2 regions of the Ferrimonas gelatinilytica genome follow, and region 1 is predicted to be linked to the other one. Evidence: predicted binding sites of a transcription regulator. Region 1 holds the regulator's gene; the other holds the start of a gene.

Region 1 (7,931 bases):
TTGAGGATCTCGACGATCACCGCCGCCGCGCCGAAGCCCGCCAGACGGGCCAAGTCCACCGAAGCTTCGGTGTGGCCGGCGCGGTTGAGCACGCCCCCATCCTTAGCCCGCAGTGGGAAGATGTGGCCCGGCTGGACCAGATCGGACGGCTTGGCGTCCTCCGCCGCAGCCACCTGAATGGTGCGGGCGCGATCCGCCGCGGAGATCCCGGTGGTGACCCCTTCCGCCGCTTCGATAGAGACGGTGAAGGCGGTGCCGTATTGCTCGGTATTGCGACTGACCATCTGATGCAGGCCCAGCTTGTCGCAACGCTCGGCACTCATCGGCATGCAGATCAGGCCGCGGCCATACTTGGCCATAAAGTTGATCGCCTCCGGGGTGACCGCCTCAGCGGCCATGATCAGATCCCCTTCATTTTCCCGATCTTCATCATCCATCAGGATCACCATCTTGCCCTGACGAATGTCTTCGATGATCTCTTCAATTCGATTCAACGCCATCGCGGTGATTTCCTTACTTTACAAAGCCACTTCGGGCCAGGGTTTCCAGCGTCAGGCCGCCCGCGGGGTGCGCGCTGTCGGCCTGGGGCTGCATCAGTTTTTCCAGGTATCGGGCCAGCAGATCCACCTCTAGGTGGACAGAGGCACCGGGCTGCAGATCCACCAGGGTGGTCTCCACCGCCGTATGGGGGACAATGGTCAGGCGAAAACGGGCCCCATCCACCTCGTTGAGGGTGAGGCTGACGCCGTCGATGGTGACCGAGCCCTTGTGGGGCAGGTAGCGGCCCAACTCGGCGGGCGCCTGCAGCCAAAACTCGATGGCCCGCGCCCTGGTGTGCCGGCTGACCACCTCGGCCACGCCGTCCACATGGCCGCTGACCAGGTGGCCCCCCAAGCGGGTGCTCGGGGTCACCGCCTGCTCCAGGTTGACCCTCTGGCCCACGCCATAGTGGTCGAAGTTGGTCAATGCCAGAGTCTCGGCGCTCAGATCCGCCACGAAGTGATCCGCCCCCAGGTTGACTACGGTGAGGCAGACGCCGTTGGTGGCGATACTGTCGCCCAGCTTCACGTCCTCCAACGGCAACTTGCCGGTGTCGACGGTAACCCGGAGATCGCCGCCCCGAGGCTCCAGTTTGCGCAGTGTGCCAACGGCTTCCACGATGCCAGTGAACATGGTGTTATCTCTCCTGCCGCGTCAGCGTCAGGCGCAGATCCGCGCCGACGCGACGGACATCGCTAAAGGTCAAGGTGTCCACCGCCGCCATGGCGGGGAAATCGGGCAGCTGTAGCAGACCGCGGGCGCCGCTGCCCATCAGCTTCGGGGCCTGGTAAAGCACCAGTTCGTCCCAAAGACCGGCGCTGATGAAAGCGCCAGCCAAACCGGCGCCGGCTTCCACCAGCACCTCGTTGATTTCACGGCGGCCCAGCTCTGTCAGCAGCGCCGAAAGATCCAGTTTGCCCTGGGCCTGACGCGGGCCCTGCCAGCAGGTGACGCCATCGGGCCAAATGGCCGGGTAGCCGCGGTGGCTGGCCAACAAGATCGGCCCCTCACAACGGAGCAACTTCAGCGGCGGGGCCAGTCGGGCCTCGCCATCCACCACCACCCGAAGCGGTTGCATCAGCTGCTCGGCACTGATGCGTTGGCGCCAGCTACCCAACTCCTGGTGGCGGACATTCATGCTGGGATCGTCCGCCAGCACCGAGTCGGCACCGGTGATCACCGCGTCGCTCTGGGCTCGCAGGCGCTGAACGTCAGCCCGCGCCTGTGGGCCGGTGATCCACTTGGAATCGCCATTGGCCAGGGCCGTACGGCCATCAATGCTGGCCGCCAGCTTGACCCGGACCCAAGGTAGACCGGTTTTCATCCGCTTGATAAAGCCGGGATTGAGCGCCTCGGCCTGGGCCTGCATCAGGCCTGCAGAGGTGGGGATCCCCGCCTGCTCCAGCATCCGCAAGCCACGCCCCGCCACCTGGGGGTTCGGGTCCACCATCGCCACCACCACCCGAGCAACGCCGGCAGCGATCAGCGCTTCGGCACAGGGGGGCGTACGGCCATGGTGGCTGCAGGGTTCCAGGGTGACGTAGGCGGTGGCACCACGAGCGTGTGCACCGGCGGCACGCAGGGCGTGGACTTCGGCATGGGGTTCGCCCGCCTTGAGATGGGCGCCCTCGCCCACCACGGTACCCTCGTTGACCAGCACACACCCCACCCTGGGGTTTGGCCGCGTGGTGAGCCAACCCCGCTTAGCCAGGGCGATGGCCCTGGCCATGTGCGTGGCATCGGTGGCGCTGAAACCCGCATCATTCATTAACGTTTTTCCAGGCGGGCGATCGCCTCGCCGAACTCGGCAAGATCATCGAAGCCACGGTACACCGAAGCAAAGCGGATGTAGGCCACCTTATCCAGGGTCACCAGCTGCTCCATCACCAGGTTACCGAGCATGCTGGAGGGGACCTCCCGCTCACCGGTGGCACGCAGCGCCGACTTGATTTTGCTCACCGCCTGTTCCACCCGCTCGGTGCCCACTGGACGCTTCTCCAGCGCCCGCTGCAAACCCCGACGCAGCTTCTCCTCATCGAAGGGCTGGCGGGTGCCGTCCTGCTTGATGATCCGCGGCATCACCAGCTCCGCAGACTCGAAGGTGGTGTAGCGCTCATGGCAGGTGAGGCACTCCCGGCGCCGGCGCACCTGGTGGCCATCCGCCACCAGGCGGGAATCGATCACTTTGGTATCGCTGGCAGCACAAAAGGGACAGTGCATGGCGTCTCCGCAAACAGGGTAAAAAGGTGCGGGCAAGAATACCGAATTTTGTCCGCCAGAGTAAGGTAGAGGCAAACAAAAGCCCGCCAGAAGGCGGGCTTGTTTTTCTGGGGACGTCGTCGTCCCGGTGAACCCTTAGCGATAAACAGGGAAGCGGGCGCAGAGCTCCACCACCTGCTGCTTCACCCGCTCCACGACGGACTCATCGCCGAAGTTATCCAGGATGTCGCAGATCCAGCCGGTCAGCTCCCGGGCTTCCGCTTCGCCGATACCACGGCGGGTCAACGCCGGGGTGCCGATCCGCAGGCCGGAGGTGACGAAGGGGCTACGGGGATCGTTCGGCACGGAGTTCTTGTTCACCGTGATGTTGGCCCGACCCAGGGCCGCATCGGCGTCTTTACCGGTAATGTCCTTGCTGATCAGGTCCAGCAGGAACAGATGGTTCTGGGTACCACCGGAAACCACGTCATAGCCACGGTTAATGAATACGTCCGCCATCGCCTGAGCATTCTTCACCACCTGCTGCTGGTACTGGGCAAACTCCGGCTGCAGCGCCTCCTTGAAAGCCACCGCCTTGGCGGCGATCACGTGACACAGCGGGCCACCCTGACCACCAGGGAACACCGCGGAGTTGAACTTCTTATAGAGGGTTTCATCGCCAATGGCGGAGAGGATCAAACCGCCACGGGGACCGCCCAGGGTCTTATGGGTGGTGGTGGTCACTACGTGGGCATGGGGGACCGGATTCGGGTAAACCCCCGCCGCCACCAGGCCTGCCACGTGGGCCATGTCCACGAACAGGTAAGCACCCACTTCGTCGGCGATGGCGCGGAACTCGGCCCAATCAATGATGCCGGAGTAGGCGGAGAAACCGCCGATGATCATCTTCGGCTGATGCTCCCTGGCCAGGGCGCGGATCTCATCATAATCGATGGCGCCGGTGTCCGGGTTGATCCCATATTGCACCGCGTTGTACATCTTGCCGGAGAAGGAGACGGAGGCGCCGTGGGTCAGGTGACCACCGTGGGCCAGGCTCATCCCCAGGACGGTATCGCCGGGCTGCAGCAGGGCCATGAAGACGGCGGCATTGGCCTGGGAACCGGAGTGCGGCTGGACGTTGGCGTACTCGGACCCGAACAGCGCGTTGGCGCGATCGATCGCCAGCTGCTCCGCCACATCGACGTGCTCACAGCCACCGTAATAACGCTTGCCCGGATAGCCTTCGGCGTACTTGTTGGTCAGCTGAGAACCCTGGGCTTCCAATACGCGCGGGCTGGTGTAGTTTTCCGAGGCGATAAGCTCAATGTGCTCCTCTTGGCGCACCCGCTCCGCTTCCATCGCTTGCCACAACTCGGGATCAAAGTCCGCGATATTCATACTGCGTTCGAACATCCTGCTCTCCTGGCCGGTAAGTAAGGTAGGTAAAGTAATAAAGCGTTCCTAAGGTGGCGCATTTTACCTTTTGAATCCCATTATCCCAAGCGATTGTGAGCATCCTCACCACACCGGGCAAAATTACCCCCCCCAAGATCACACTTTGGCGACCTGAAAGCCGGGAGCGCAACCGGGTTTGTCCTCTGTCGGATCCACTGCTGGTTTGGACCGACTTCGAACCTTCCCGGGCTCCGCCGTCGTCAGTGACCGCATCTCATCCTCGCATCCCGTCATAACAAAACGCCGCCCAAGAAAAAGCCGGACGCAGGGTCCGGCTTGATGCTCAGGCGGCGATCGCCAAAGGTCAGAACTGGTACTTCACGTTAACGTTGAAGTAGCGGCCCGGCTGGGTGAAGTTGGACTCCGGTGCCCCCATGTTGTCCATTAGGTACTTGGACTGACCCGCCACATCGGCGTAATCAATGTACTCCTTGTCCAGCAGGTTGAACACACCCGCACGCAACTGCCAATTATCGGTCAGCTCGACGCCGACAGTAACATCCACGACCGCATAGCCGTCGGTGGTGTAGACCTCGTTGTACTTAGGATCGTACAGCGGATCCTCCACCGGGATCACCGGGGTCTCTTTAACGCGGTCCATGCCGCTGGCCATACGCACCACCCCGCCCACGGTGGTGGGTTTGCTGGCGATCTGGGTGTATGCATTGACCCCCAGGCTGCCCTTGAGCGGGCTAATGGTGTTAAGGAAGTCACCGTTATGATCGGTGCCATAGGTGTAAGCGATATTACCCCACAGCTCCAGATCGTTATTGATCCAGTGGCTCACCTGCCCCTCGAAGCCGTAAATCTTTACCTGGTCACGGTTCACGTAGTCGTATTGCAGCGCCAAGACGGGATCCAGCTTATTGGGGTCCTCACACCATGGGCCGAAGATCGGGAAGGGCACGCCCCAACCGGTCGGGGTACAGGTAGGCGCATCTTTAAACTCCCAGTCGATGTAGTCATTGGCCTGGGTGTAGAAACCGGTCAGCTCATAGGAGGTGTTCTGGTGGTTGCCCCGGACACCGATCTCCAAGGTATGGGACTCTTCGGTTTCCAGATCGTAGTTGGGCATAATCTCCACCGGGAACGGCATGCGGCCATCCTGGATCTCCAGCTCACCCCACTTCTGATCCGGCGTCGGCATCTTGTAACCGTAGGCGTACTGACCGTAGACGCTCACCGCGTCGGTAATGTGGTACACCAGGCCCAGCTTGGGCGACCAGAAACCGTCACTCATCTGCTCGAAGTCGGCAGGGTCACGGCCGAAATCCTCCGCCATCTGGGCATCCGGCGTGTTGCGGAAGTAGTCATAGCGCAGGCCGGCGATCAGGTTCAGGCGACCATCCAGCAGGGTGATGTCATCCTGAATAAAGGCGCCCACGCGCAGGCTGTCGGTATCGGCGAACGCAAACTGGTCCTCGCCCACCCAGCCGCCCTCACCCGGGGTGTAGTAGGTACGGTGGCGCTTCATGGTGGATTGCTCCACGTCCAGGCCGAAGGTCAGGTTATGGCTGTAACCCTCGTTGCCGATCTGCTTAGCGAAAGTGCTGGCCAGACCGTAGCGGGACTCTTCGAAATTGTAATCCCGGAACTGGGTCATATCGGTACGCTCACCGTCGGCGAAACCGAAGTAGTCCCGGTGCTCATTCTGATCGGTGTAGCCGTAGTAAAGCACCACATCCAGGCTGTCATGCAGCAGGGTCGGACGCTCTGAGCGCAGACGGAGGGAGCCGTTAAAGGCCTGGGTACCGCGATCGATGTCCCTGTCCTCGTTACGTACGCCGTTACGCTCTTTCTGCTCCCAACGATCCAGCTGTTGATCCAGGTAATCCAGGGTCAACTGAAGGTTGGTGTAATCGTTGAACAGGTACTTGCTCTTGAACAGCACACTATTGGTGACCAAGTCACTGTCCGGCAGGGTACCGTCATAGTTCTGCTGCTCTTCACCTTCACGGTATTGATAGGTCAGCAGGTTTTCAAAGTTGCCGTAGGCCGCGGCACCGGTAAAGCCGGCGCTCCACTCGTTGTTCATCCCGGTGTAACCGGCATTGGCGGAGAAGTAGTGTGCATCCCCCAGCAGGTAATCGGACGCATCTTTGGTGTTCATCACCACCACGCCACCCAGGGCATCGGAACCGTACATAGCGGATGCAGCGGCCTTCACCACCTCAACCTGTTTCAAGGTTTCCACTTCGGTCAGGCCACGACCGGTCCCCTCGGCACCGGGACCCAACGGCGAGGCGTACTGGTTGTTCACCCGGACGCCATCTTTGACCATCATCACCCGGTTGCCACCGATGCCGCGAATAGTGACCGAGGTGGGCTTACCGGCCCCCCCTTTGACATCCACCGCCGCTTCGTTGCGGAACAGGGAGGAGAAATCTGTGCTCATGTTGCGCTGGATCGACTCCTCGTCGATCACCACCACCGAGCCGGCAACGCTGTCGAGGCTCTGCTCCATACGGGAGCCGGAGATCACCATCACCTCAACATCTTTACGGGATTCCGCCGGGGAGACCTCGGCCATCACTTCCGGGACACCGAACGCACCGGTTACCGCAGCGCAGACAAGAGTTAACTTGGCGTTGTTCATACCTAAAACCTACAAATTGATAAAAATTCGAGCCGGCCACTTAGAAATGGTTCTTATTTACACGACTCTTGGCTCGGCACAGTCTATCAATGCGCTGGAGGAAAAAAGTTGCTTCTCATCCCGTTTTCTTTGCAAAGTTCCGGATTTTTAGCCACAAATGTTAAACCTGCGAACACTTCTCACTTCCAGCCTGCCGGCCCTTAGGCGGGGAAGAGGGGCCCGCAGCGGACGATCATACGGGTCGAGGCCCCTATCTGGGCCCAGAGTACATTGGGTCAAGATAGGGGCAGCGAAACCGTGCGGCTTGGGGTAAAATTTGCCCCCTCTTTTCGTTCAACTGCGGGTTAAAGATGGCTCAATTCATCTACAGCATGTTGCGCGTGGGCAAGGTAGTTCCGCCCAAGCGCCATATCCTTAAAGACATTTCCCTTTCCTTCTTTCCTGGCGCCAAGATCGGTGTCCTCGGCCTCAACGGTGCCGGTAAATCGACGCTGCTGAGGATCATGGCCGGCGTGGACACCGAGTATGAAGGTGAAGCCCGTCCCCAGCCCGGGATCAAGGTCGGCTACCTGCCCCAGGAGCCGCAACTGGACCTGACCAAGAGCGTACGCGAAGTGATCGAGGAGTCGGTGGCGGACGTCAAGAACGCCCTGACCCGACTGGACGAGGTCTATGCCGCCTATGCCGAGGAGGGCGCGGACTTCGATGCCCTGGCCAAGGAGCAGGGCGAGCTGGAGGCGATCATCGCTACCAAGGATGGCCACAACCTGGATAACGCCCTGGAGCGGGCCGCGGACGCCATGCGCTTGCCACCCTGGGATGCCAAGATTGAGCATCTCTCCGGGGGGGAGCGCCGCCGCGTCGCACTGTGCCGTCTGTTGCTGGATAAGCCAGACATGCTGCTGCTGGATGAGCCCACCAACCACCTGGATGCCGAGTCCGTAGCCTGGCTGGAGCGCTTCCTGGTGGAGTACAGCGGCACCGTTGTGGCGATCACTCACGACCGTTACTTCCTGGATAACGCCGCCGGCTGGATCCTGGAGCTGGACCGCGGTGAGGGGATCCCCTGGGAGGGCAACTACTCCTCCTGGCTGGAGCAGAAAGAAGCCCGCCTGGAGCAGGAAGCGGCCCAGGAGAAAGC
Region 2 (7,931 bases), on a different contig from region 1:
GCGGAGCGAAAAGGTGAGCGCACAGAGGAGAAGGAGAAAGGCTATCGGGTTCTCGAGCGTCATTTTGGCAGCTATCAGCGACTTATCCCGCTGCCGTTCGTTGTCAAAGATGATGCAGCGATTGAGGCTCGCTACAAGGATGGCGTGCTGACCGTTCATATCCCCAAACCTGAGGGTGAGACCGAGGCGCACAAGCCTATCCCGATCCGGTTCGAGCATTGAACTGTCCAGGGCAATGCGCTCCCATCATGGATGGGGGCGCTTTCGTTTGTTCGGCGTTTCCGGGGATGGGCTGTCTTTTGAAAGCAGGATTGATAGACTATCACACCGTATTTTTAATAGAGTTGGATCCGTGCGTTCACTGCTGCTGTTTCTGCTTATGCTTTCGTTGCCGTCTCACGCGGCCATCTATTCTGCCCCGCAACCCCAGAGCCGTCTGATCGGTTTTGCTATGGAACACCGGGTTCAGGTTGGCCAGACGCTGGACGACATTGCCGAGCAGTACAACATGGGCTTTTTGAGCCTGATTGCTGCCAATCCGGGGGTTGACCCCCTGCTGCCGACACCGGGCTCCATACTGAAACTGCCGTCGCAGATGCTGCTGCCGGACGTGGAGCGGGTGGGCATCGTGGTTAACCTGGCGGAGTTGCGACTCTACTATTTCGAGAACGCCCGTCAGCGGGTGCATGTCTACCCCATCGGCATCGGGGTGATTGGGCGGGAAACCCCGATCGGAAAGACCCGGGTAAGTCAAAAGCGCAAGGATCCTACCTGGACCCCCACCGCCACTACGCGCAAGAAGTGGCTGGAGGAGAATGGCGAGCCGCTGCCTCCGGTGGTGCCGCCGGGCCCGGACAATCCGCTGGGCCACCGCGCCCTACGCCTGGGTTTTGGCAACGGTGAGTACCTGATCCACGGAACCAATAAAGATTTCGGCATCGGCATGCGGGTCTCCGCCGGTTGCATCCGTCTGCGTCCAAACGACATCGAACACCTGTTTGACCTGGTTCGGCGGGGGGAGCCGGTGCGGGTGATCAATGAACCGGTTAAACTCGCGGAAGAGGCGGATGGCTGGTATATCGAAGTGCATGAACCACTCTCGGAGGAGGTGGCGCTGGACAGGGAGGAGAAGGAGATCCCGGTAAGCTCTGAACTGCAATCAAAACTCGAATCTTTACGCCTGCCTCCACAGCGGCTTCAACAGGTGTTTGAAGAGCAAAGTGGCCTGCCGCAACGCCTGTTGTAGGACTGCTTTAGGAAACGTTGACACAAAAAAGGCTCGCCATAGGCGAGCCTTTTACTAACCAGCGGTCCAATTACTTCTTGGAGTAACCGCTAGCCATGTTGTCGATGCGAGCATTGGCACGTGCCGCTTCTTCCTGGGCTTCCATGGAAGCAGACTTAGCTGCGTTGATGTCAGCATTCATCTGGGCGTGATCGGAACGCAGGGCGCCCACTTGATCGGCCAGGGAATCAACCTTGTTAGACAGAGTCTCAACCTGGGTTTCCAGCTCTGAGTTGTTTGCACAACCGAACAGCAGGCCGCTCATGGCCACAACGACCAACAGTTTTGCTTTCATATCCTCTCCTTAATTTTTTTTACGGCAACGTGGCGAGTGAGTTGAATCCACATCGCTTAAAATGTTGCGCCGACAAGTATGGCATAAAACCTCATCTACTCAAGCCTTCAGTTTGGCTAACTCTTTGCTCAGTAAGGGATTGGTTAAGTTCTGCCCTTTCCAACCGGGTTAATTCGGTAGGGATATCAGGGGATCACGTAAAGGCCAACGGCAACGCAGTGACAGGCGGCTCCGCCGAGAACAAACAGGTGCCAGATCGCATGGGTGTAGCGCTGACGCTTGGCCACGTAAAAGAGCGTACCTAGGCTGTAGCTGAGCCCACCCGCTACCAGGAGCAGAAAACCGGGACGGGGCAGGGTTTGGTAGAGTTGCCAGATCACCACTAGGCTGGACCAGCCCATTACCAGGTAGGTGAGCAGTGCCAGCTTTTTAAAGCGGTCCACGAACAGGGCTTTGAACATCACACCGGCCACGGCCATCGCCCAGATGAGCGTCAGCAGAAGGGTACCTGCCTCGCCATCGATGGTGATCAGCATGAAAGGGGTGTAACTGCCGGCAATCAGGAGATAGATGGCGCAGTGATCGAGGCGTTTGAACACCGCCTTGGCCCCCTGGTGGTGGATGGCGTGGTAGAGGGTGCTGCAGAGAAAAAGCAGGATCAACGTGGCTCCGTAGATGCTTATCCCGGCGATCTCTGCGGGAGTTAGAACCGGGATCCCCTTGACCAGCATCAGGGTTAAGCCGACGATGGCGGCTGCGACGCCGATGCCGTGGGAGAGGGCATTGGCGATCTCTTCATTGACCGAGTAAGTTTGAACGCGCATGAGATTCCTTCCTTGATGTCTGCCGCTCATCTTACCAGCTCATCTACAGCGTACAAGTGTTCGCTGAGTGATTCTCTCTGTCATCCTGCATGAATGTTTCCCGCTCGATCTGAAAGAGATCCACCGGGTGGCCGCAAACACGGGTCGGCCGGCAGTAGTGCAGTCCCAGGGCTAGTGCCACCGAGCGGGAGCGAAGGTTCTCCTTGTGGATCAAACTGATGACCCGGTCGAAAGGGCGTTGCCGAAATCCCCACTCCAGTGCGGCAGCGGCGCCTTCACGGGCGAAGCCCTGGCCCCAAACGGGGCGTGCCAAGGTCCAGCCGATCTCGACGCCGGGCCAGCCCTCAGGTTGCCAGAGCCCAATCCGCCCGATCACGGTAGCGCTATCGGAGTGTTCGACAGCCCAATGCCCAAAGCCCTTTAACTGCCAGTGGCCCACCATCATCGCCAGGTGGCGCCAGGCGTCATTGCGGCTTAAGGGGTCCCCACCCAGATAGCGCATCACTTCGGGGTCGGCGCAAAAAGCGGCGTAGGCATCAAGGTCCTCTGCACGCCAGGGTCGCAAACAGAGACGGTCGGTATGCAGGATCGGTATCAAAGTGGCCATTGAGAATCAGTTCCAGCACTAAGGTATTGGTGATGAATGGGAATTCGGAGTATTGGCTTGAGCAACGATCGGGATGATCAGCACAGGCATTGCATCAACTGCTCTGCGCTGAGCAGCGTCAGCGAACCTTTCGGGTAGCCGGCACCAGTATCGATCCAGATCCGGTTCGCCAGTTTGTGCAGGTTGGGTTGTGGCGTGTGGCCCATCACCACCGCATCGATGCCGGAGATCGGTTCGGGGTGAGCACCCTTGCGGGCCTGGTTCAGAGTGTTGCGGGACCACTGACAAAAGGCGATCTCCTCGGCACAGAGGCCTTCATGGCAGGCATTAGCAAACTGGCCCCAGCTCCTGCCCGGCAGGTCCGCATGGACAACACCGATTCGGGCTTTAAGAGCTGGGATCTGGATCTCCAGAGCGATCGGCATCTTGGGCAGCAGCCTCAGCGCCAGGCTGGCGATGGCATCTTGTTGCGGCCCGGGTAAGCGCTGGTACCAGTCTCCGCCGGCGTTTTGCCATAGGCTCATTGTCTCAGGAGGCCCCGTCAGGGCATCAAGCATCATTTTTTCATGGTTGCCTTGAACTGCAACGAACCAGGGTTTTTCCAACAGGGCGAGACAGGCAGGGCTATCGGCGCCACGGTCGATAAGGTCACCGACGCTGATCAGGCGATCCCCCTGGTCAGGGTCAAACCGGTGGCGTGCCAGTGCACGCTGCAACTGGTGGATCTCGCCATGAAGATCCCCCAAAAAGAAGGTCCGCAACGGGCAGGTTAGGGTGAGTAACTGTTTTTGCTTCATAGAGTAAGGCTAATTCATTTGAACGAGTTTGCCCCATCCTTAGCGACGCCTCCTCGGTGACCCCCTTACTTGGTCCGGCCGCGTCGCTGTTATACCCTTGCCAAGACCAGAAACGGCGGGCGCCAACACCGCCTTGATCAAAAAGCAGAGGAATGAGGATGGGGAGGAGAAAAGCCTGGCTCGCGGGCCTGATGATGATGGTTTTGGGGGCGGCGTTGCCCGCATCAGCCCGGGATGAGGTGCGTAATGTTATCTTCATGATCGGCGATGGCATGGGGCCCGCTTATCTCACCGCTTACCGCTATGCGTTGGCGGGAGAGCCCGGTGGCGCGATCGCGCCGACCATCTTTGACCAACTTCTGGTGGGCAGTGCTTCGACCTACCCCATGGATGACACCTTCGTGACCGACTCCGCTGCTGCTGCCACCGCGTTGGCGACGGGGGTGAAAAGTTACAACGGCGCCATCGGGGTGGACAACAATCAGGTCCCGCTGCGTTCCATTCTTGAACAGGCGCGACTTCTGGGCAAAAGCACCGGTGTTGTGACCACCTCCCAGGTGAATCACGCCACTCCGGCCAGCTTTCTGGCCAACGTTAAGCGTCGCAGTCTCTATGACGCCATCGCCGAGCAATATGTGCATAAGCGTATCGCTGACAAAACTATGTTGGATCTGATGTTTGGCGGTGGCGAGCGCTATTTTTCCCGCGCCCCGGGCGGGTTAGCACTGCAGCTGAGGGAGATGGGCTGGCAGCAGGCTTGGGAGATGGCAGAGTTGGAGCAACTGGAGCGCTTACCGGCGATGGCGCTGATGGCTGAGGTTGCGCTGCCCCACGCCATCGACAGTGCGCACCCAGACCGCTTGCTGCGAATGACCGATAAGGCATTGGCCCTGCTTTCGTCCCAACCCAACGGATTCTTCCTGATGGTGGAGGGAAGTCAGATCGACTGGTGTGGCCACGCCAATGATATCCGCTGCGCCCTGGGGGAGATGGCGGACTTCGCCAAAGCGGTGGAGCGTGCCAAAGCCTTTGTGGAGGAGAATCCGGACACCCTCCTGGTGATAACGGCGGATCACTCCACCGGTGGCCTCACCCTTGGGGCCGGCGGTACCTACCAGTGGCTGCCTGGGCCGATCCTACAGGTGGAGCGGACCGCGGGCTATATCGCCCGTAAGATGCTCGAAGCGCCGGAGTCGCCGGTGGAGGCGGTCTGGTCTCGTTACGCGTCGCTGCCGCTTTCGTCGCAGGAGTTGGCGATGCTGGCGCTGGCCCGTAAGGCGCAGCTTGACGGGGAGGGGCCCTACCATCTTTCCTCGCGAATTGGCCAACTGGTGGCCAAGCGCTCCTTTACCGGCTGGACCACCAGCGGCCACACCGGTGAGGATGTCAGCGTCATGGCCTACGGAGAGGGCGCGGACACCTTTATCGGGTTCCAGGACAATGCCGATATCGCCCGGAAAATTATGAGCCTTCTTGGCGAAGCTCAGCGCCCATGATGGCCCTTGGGTGTCGGCAGTGGCCTTTAGCCTTGGTTGGGCTTGGGCGCGCGTTGGCGGGGATCCTGCCCGTAGTAGGATTGCAGGCAGTGATACCAGTGGGGTAGAGCCTCGGCGAGCCGGTGGGGCTGGGTGAAGAAGCTTTCGCTGCTGACGGCAAAAAACTCGCCCCTGTTGGTCAGGGCGTAAGGATCCATCGGCAGCCGCTGTTGGATCGTTGCTTCCCCCCACTCCTGTTCAAGGGCCTCGTGGTATTGCTGCTCCAGGGTTTGAAATGCCCGTTCGAGCGTCTGTTGCCACACGGAGAGTGCATTCAGGCTCAAGGGCGGTGTACCGTTCACCTCACCACTGGCCATGTCCAGCTTATGGGCCAACTCGTGGATCACCACGTTGTAGCCGCTCCAGTCGCCACTGGCATCGATATCCACCACGGAAAACTGGACAGGGCCCTGCTCCCAAGCCTCTCCGGCGAGCAAGTCTGTTTCCTCATGCACCAGTCCGAGCTCATCCTGCCATTGGGCGTCGCCTTCGAAGAGGTCGGCGTGGAAACGCACCTCGTAGAAGGTGGCGTAGTGGGAAAGGTTTTTGGTCAAAACAGGCAGCGACGCCATCAGGGCGGTACGGATACAGAGCCGATCGGTCAGTGTGACACCGGGGCCGGCAACGACGAAGCGTTTCTGAGCCAGGAACGCCTGGCCCAGAGCAATCAGGCGGTCGGCGTCCACCTGGCCAAGATGGGTCAGGATCGGTACCGCTTCCAGCTCTTTTTGCCAGCGTCGACGGCGCTCTTCTGCATCCTGAGCGGGTCGTAAGCGACGCAAAAAATGGCAGAACCTCACGGCCGTGCTCCCTGCCGAGGGTGATGGATCCGACAGATCAAGCTTGATTTCTCCTAAGGGTGATCGCCCCCAAGTATCCGGTTTCTCGGCGTGATCGCCAAGTGCTAGTTCGCTATAGTTCGCGCCCCTTTATGGTGGCGTGCAAGCCCTCGCCATTTCCTGTTCGGTTACTGAGCCATCGCACCCTATATTGATCCCGGTCACGGTCAATGGGTGAGGGTAATGCTCCAATGTATCCTATATTTTGTGTTGTGGGTGTCCGGAAGCACCATATCTGGTGTTGTCAGGGAGGCGCCTGTTGAGAGGAGTGAACTTGATGCCAGTAGTGATTAAGCGGGACGGATGCCGCTCAAACTTCGACGGTGAACGTATTCGGCAAGCGGTGCTTCGGGCCGCAGAAGCCGTGGGGCAGGGCGATAGCGCCTATGCCAACCAGGTGGCCGAAACCGTAACCCGACAACTGGCAGCGGAGCAGGAGGTTGCGATCCATCGCATTCAGGACGCCGTTGAGGACGCCTTGATGGCCGGCCCCAACAAGGCGATCGCCCGGGCGTACATCGAATATCGCCATGATAGGGATCTGGCCCGTGAGCGCGCCAGCCATCTCAACCGGGAGATCCGCGGCCTGGTGGAGCAGAGTAATTCGGATCTGCTCAATGAGAACGCCAACAAGGACGCCAAGGTGATCCCGACCCAACGGGATCTGCTGGCGGGGATCGTAGCCAAGCATTACGCCTGTCGCCATATCCTGCCCCGTGACGTCGTGACGGCCCACGAGCGGGGCGAAATCCACTACCACGACCTGGACTACGCGCCCTTCTTCCCGATGTTCAACTGCATGCTGATCGACCTCCACGGAATGCTCACGGGGGGGTTCAAGATGGGCAATGCGGAGATAGACACGCCGAAGTCGATCTCCACCGCGACAGCGGTGACGGCCCAGATCATCGCCCAGGTGGCCAGCCATATCTATGGCGGGACCACCATCAATCGCATCGACGAGGTGCTGGCGCCCTATGTTCAGGCCAGCTACGACAAACACCTGGCGGTGGCCAGGGAGTGGCAGGTTCCGGATCCGCGCGCTTACGCGCAGGCACGCACGGAAAAAGAGTGTTATGACGCCTTCCAGTCGCTGGAGTACGAGGTGAACACGCTGCACACCGCCAATGGACAAACGCCCTTCGTGACCTTCGGGTTCGGACTCGGCAGTGGCTGGCAGGCTCGGCTGATCCAGCGCTCAATTCTGCGCAACCGCATCGCGGGGCTGGGTAAGAACCGCAAAACGGCGGTGTTCCCCAAGCTGGTGTTCGCCATCAAGGAGGGCCACAACCACAAGGCGGGGGATCCCAGCTACGACATCAAGCAGCTGGCCCTGGAGTGTGCCTCCAAGCGGATGTACCCGGACATCCTCAACTACGACAAAGTGGTGGAGGTCACGGGCTCCTTCAAAAACCCCATGGGGTGTCGCTCCTTCCTGGGGGTGTATGAAGAGGGGGGACAGTTGCAGCATGAGGGGCGCAATAACCTGGGTGTTGTCTCGCTCAACCTGCCGCGGGTGGCGATGCAGGCCAAAGGCTGTGAATCCCGATTTTTCTCGCTGTTGGATGAGCGACTGGCGCTGGCCCACAAGGCGCTGATGACCCGCATCGAGCGTCTACAGGGGGTCAAGGCCCGGGTCGCGCCGATCCTCTACATGGAGGGTGCCTGCGGTGTTCGCCTGCAGGCGGATGATGAGATCACCGAGATCTTCAAGGGTGGTCGGGCCTCCATCTCGCTGGGTTACATCGG

Evidence for each region. Region 1 encodes NrdR, which represses ribonucleotide reductase genes. Its sites were predicted from a motif close to AAACACNANATNTNGTGTTT; they were not measured.
Region 2: nrdD (anaerobic ribonucleoside-triphosphate reductase) is a predicted target of NrdR. The motif match lies at 6,407-6,426, and genes of this name have one in related genera.

Annotation. Positions count from the first base shown of each region.
Region 1 is NZ_BAABLF010000012.1:8,853-16,783, forward strand. It holds gene ribBA (bifunctional 3,4-dihydroxy-2-butanone-4-phosphate synthase/GTP cyclohydrolase II) at 1-500, opposite strand, end outside; gene ABD997_RS09605 (riboflavin synthase) at 514-1,173, opposite strand; gene ribD (bifunctional diaminohydroxyphosphoribosylaminopyrimidine deaminase/5-amino-6-(5-phosphoribosylamino)uracil reductase RibD) at 1,178-2,308, opposite strand; gene nrdR (transcriptional regulator NrdR) at 2,308-2,760, opposite strand; gene glyA (serine hydroxymethyltransferase) at 2,896-4,152, opposite strand; gene ABD997_RS09625 (TonB-dependent hemoglobin/transferrin/lactoferrin family receptor) at 4,499-6,790, opposite strand; gene ettA (energy-dependent translational throttle protein EttA) at 7,141-7,931, shown strand, end outside.
Region 2 is NZ_BAABLF010000005.1:157,043-164,973, forward strand. It holds gene ABD997_RS03055 (Hsp20/alpha crystallin family protein) at 1-222, shown strand, start outside; gene ABD997_RS03060 (L,D-transpeptidase family protein) at 353-1,246, shown strand; gene ABD997_RS03065 (Lpp/OprI family alanine-zipper lipoprotein) at 1,317-1,580, opposite strand; gene trhA (PAQR family membrane homeostasis protein TrhA) at 1,766-2,404, opposite strand; gene ABD997_RS03075 (GNAT family N-acetyltransferase) at 2,448-3,011, opposite strand; gene ABD997_RS03080 (metallophosphoesterase) at 3,089-3,808, opposite strand; gene ABD997_RS03085 (alkaline phosphatase) at 3,967-5,304, shown strand; gene ABD997_RS03090 (M90 family metallopeptidase) at 5,331-6,143, opposite strand; gene nrdD (anaerobic ribonucleoside-triphosphate reductase) at 6,460-7,931, shown strand, end outside.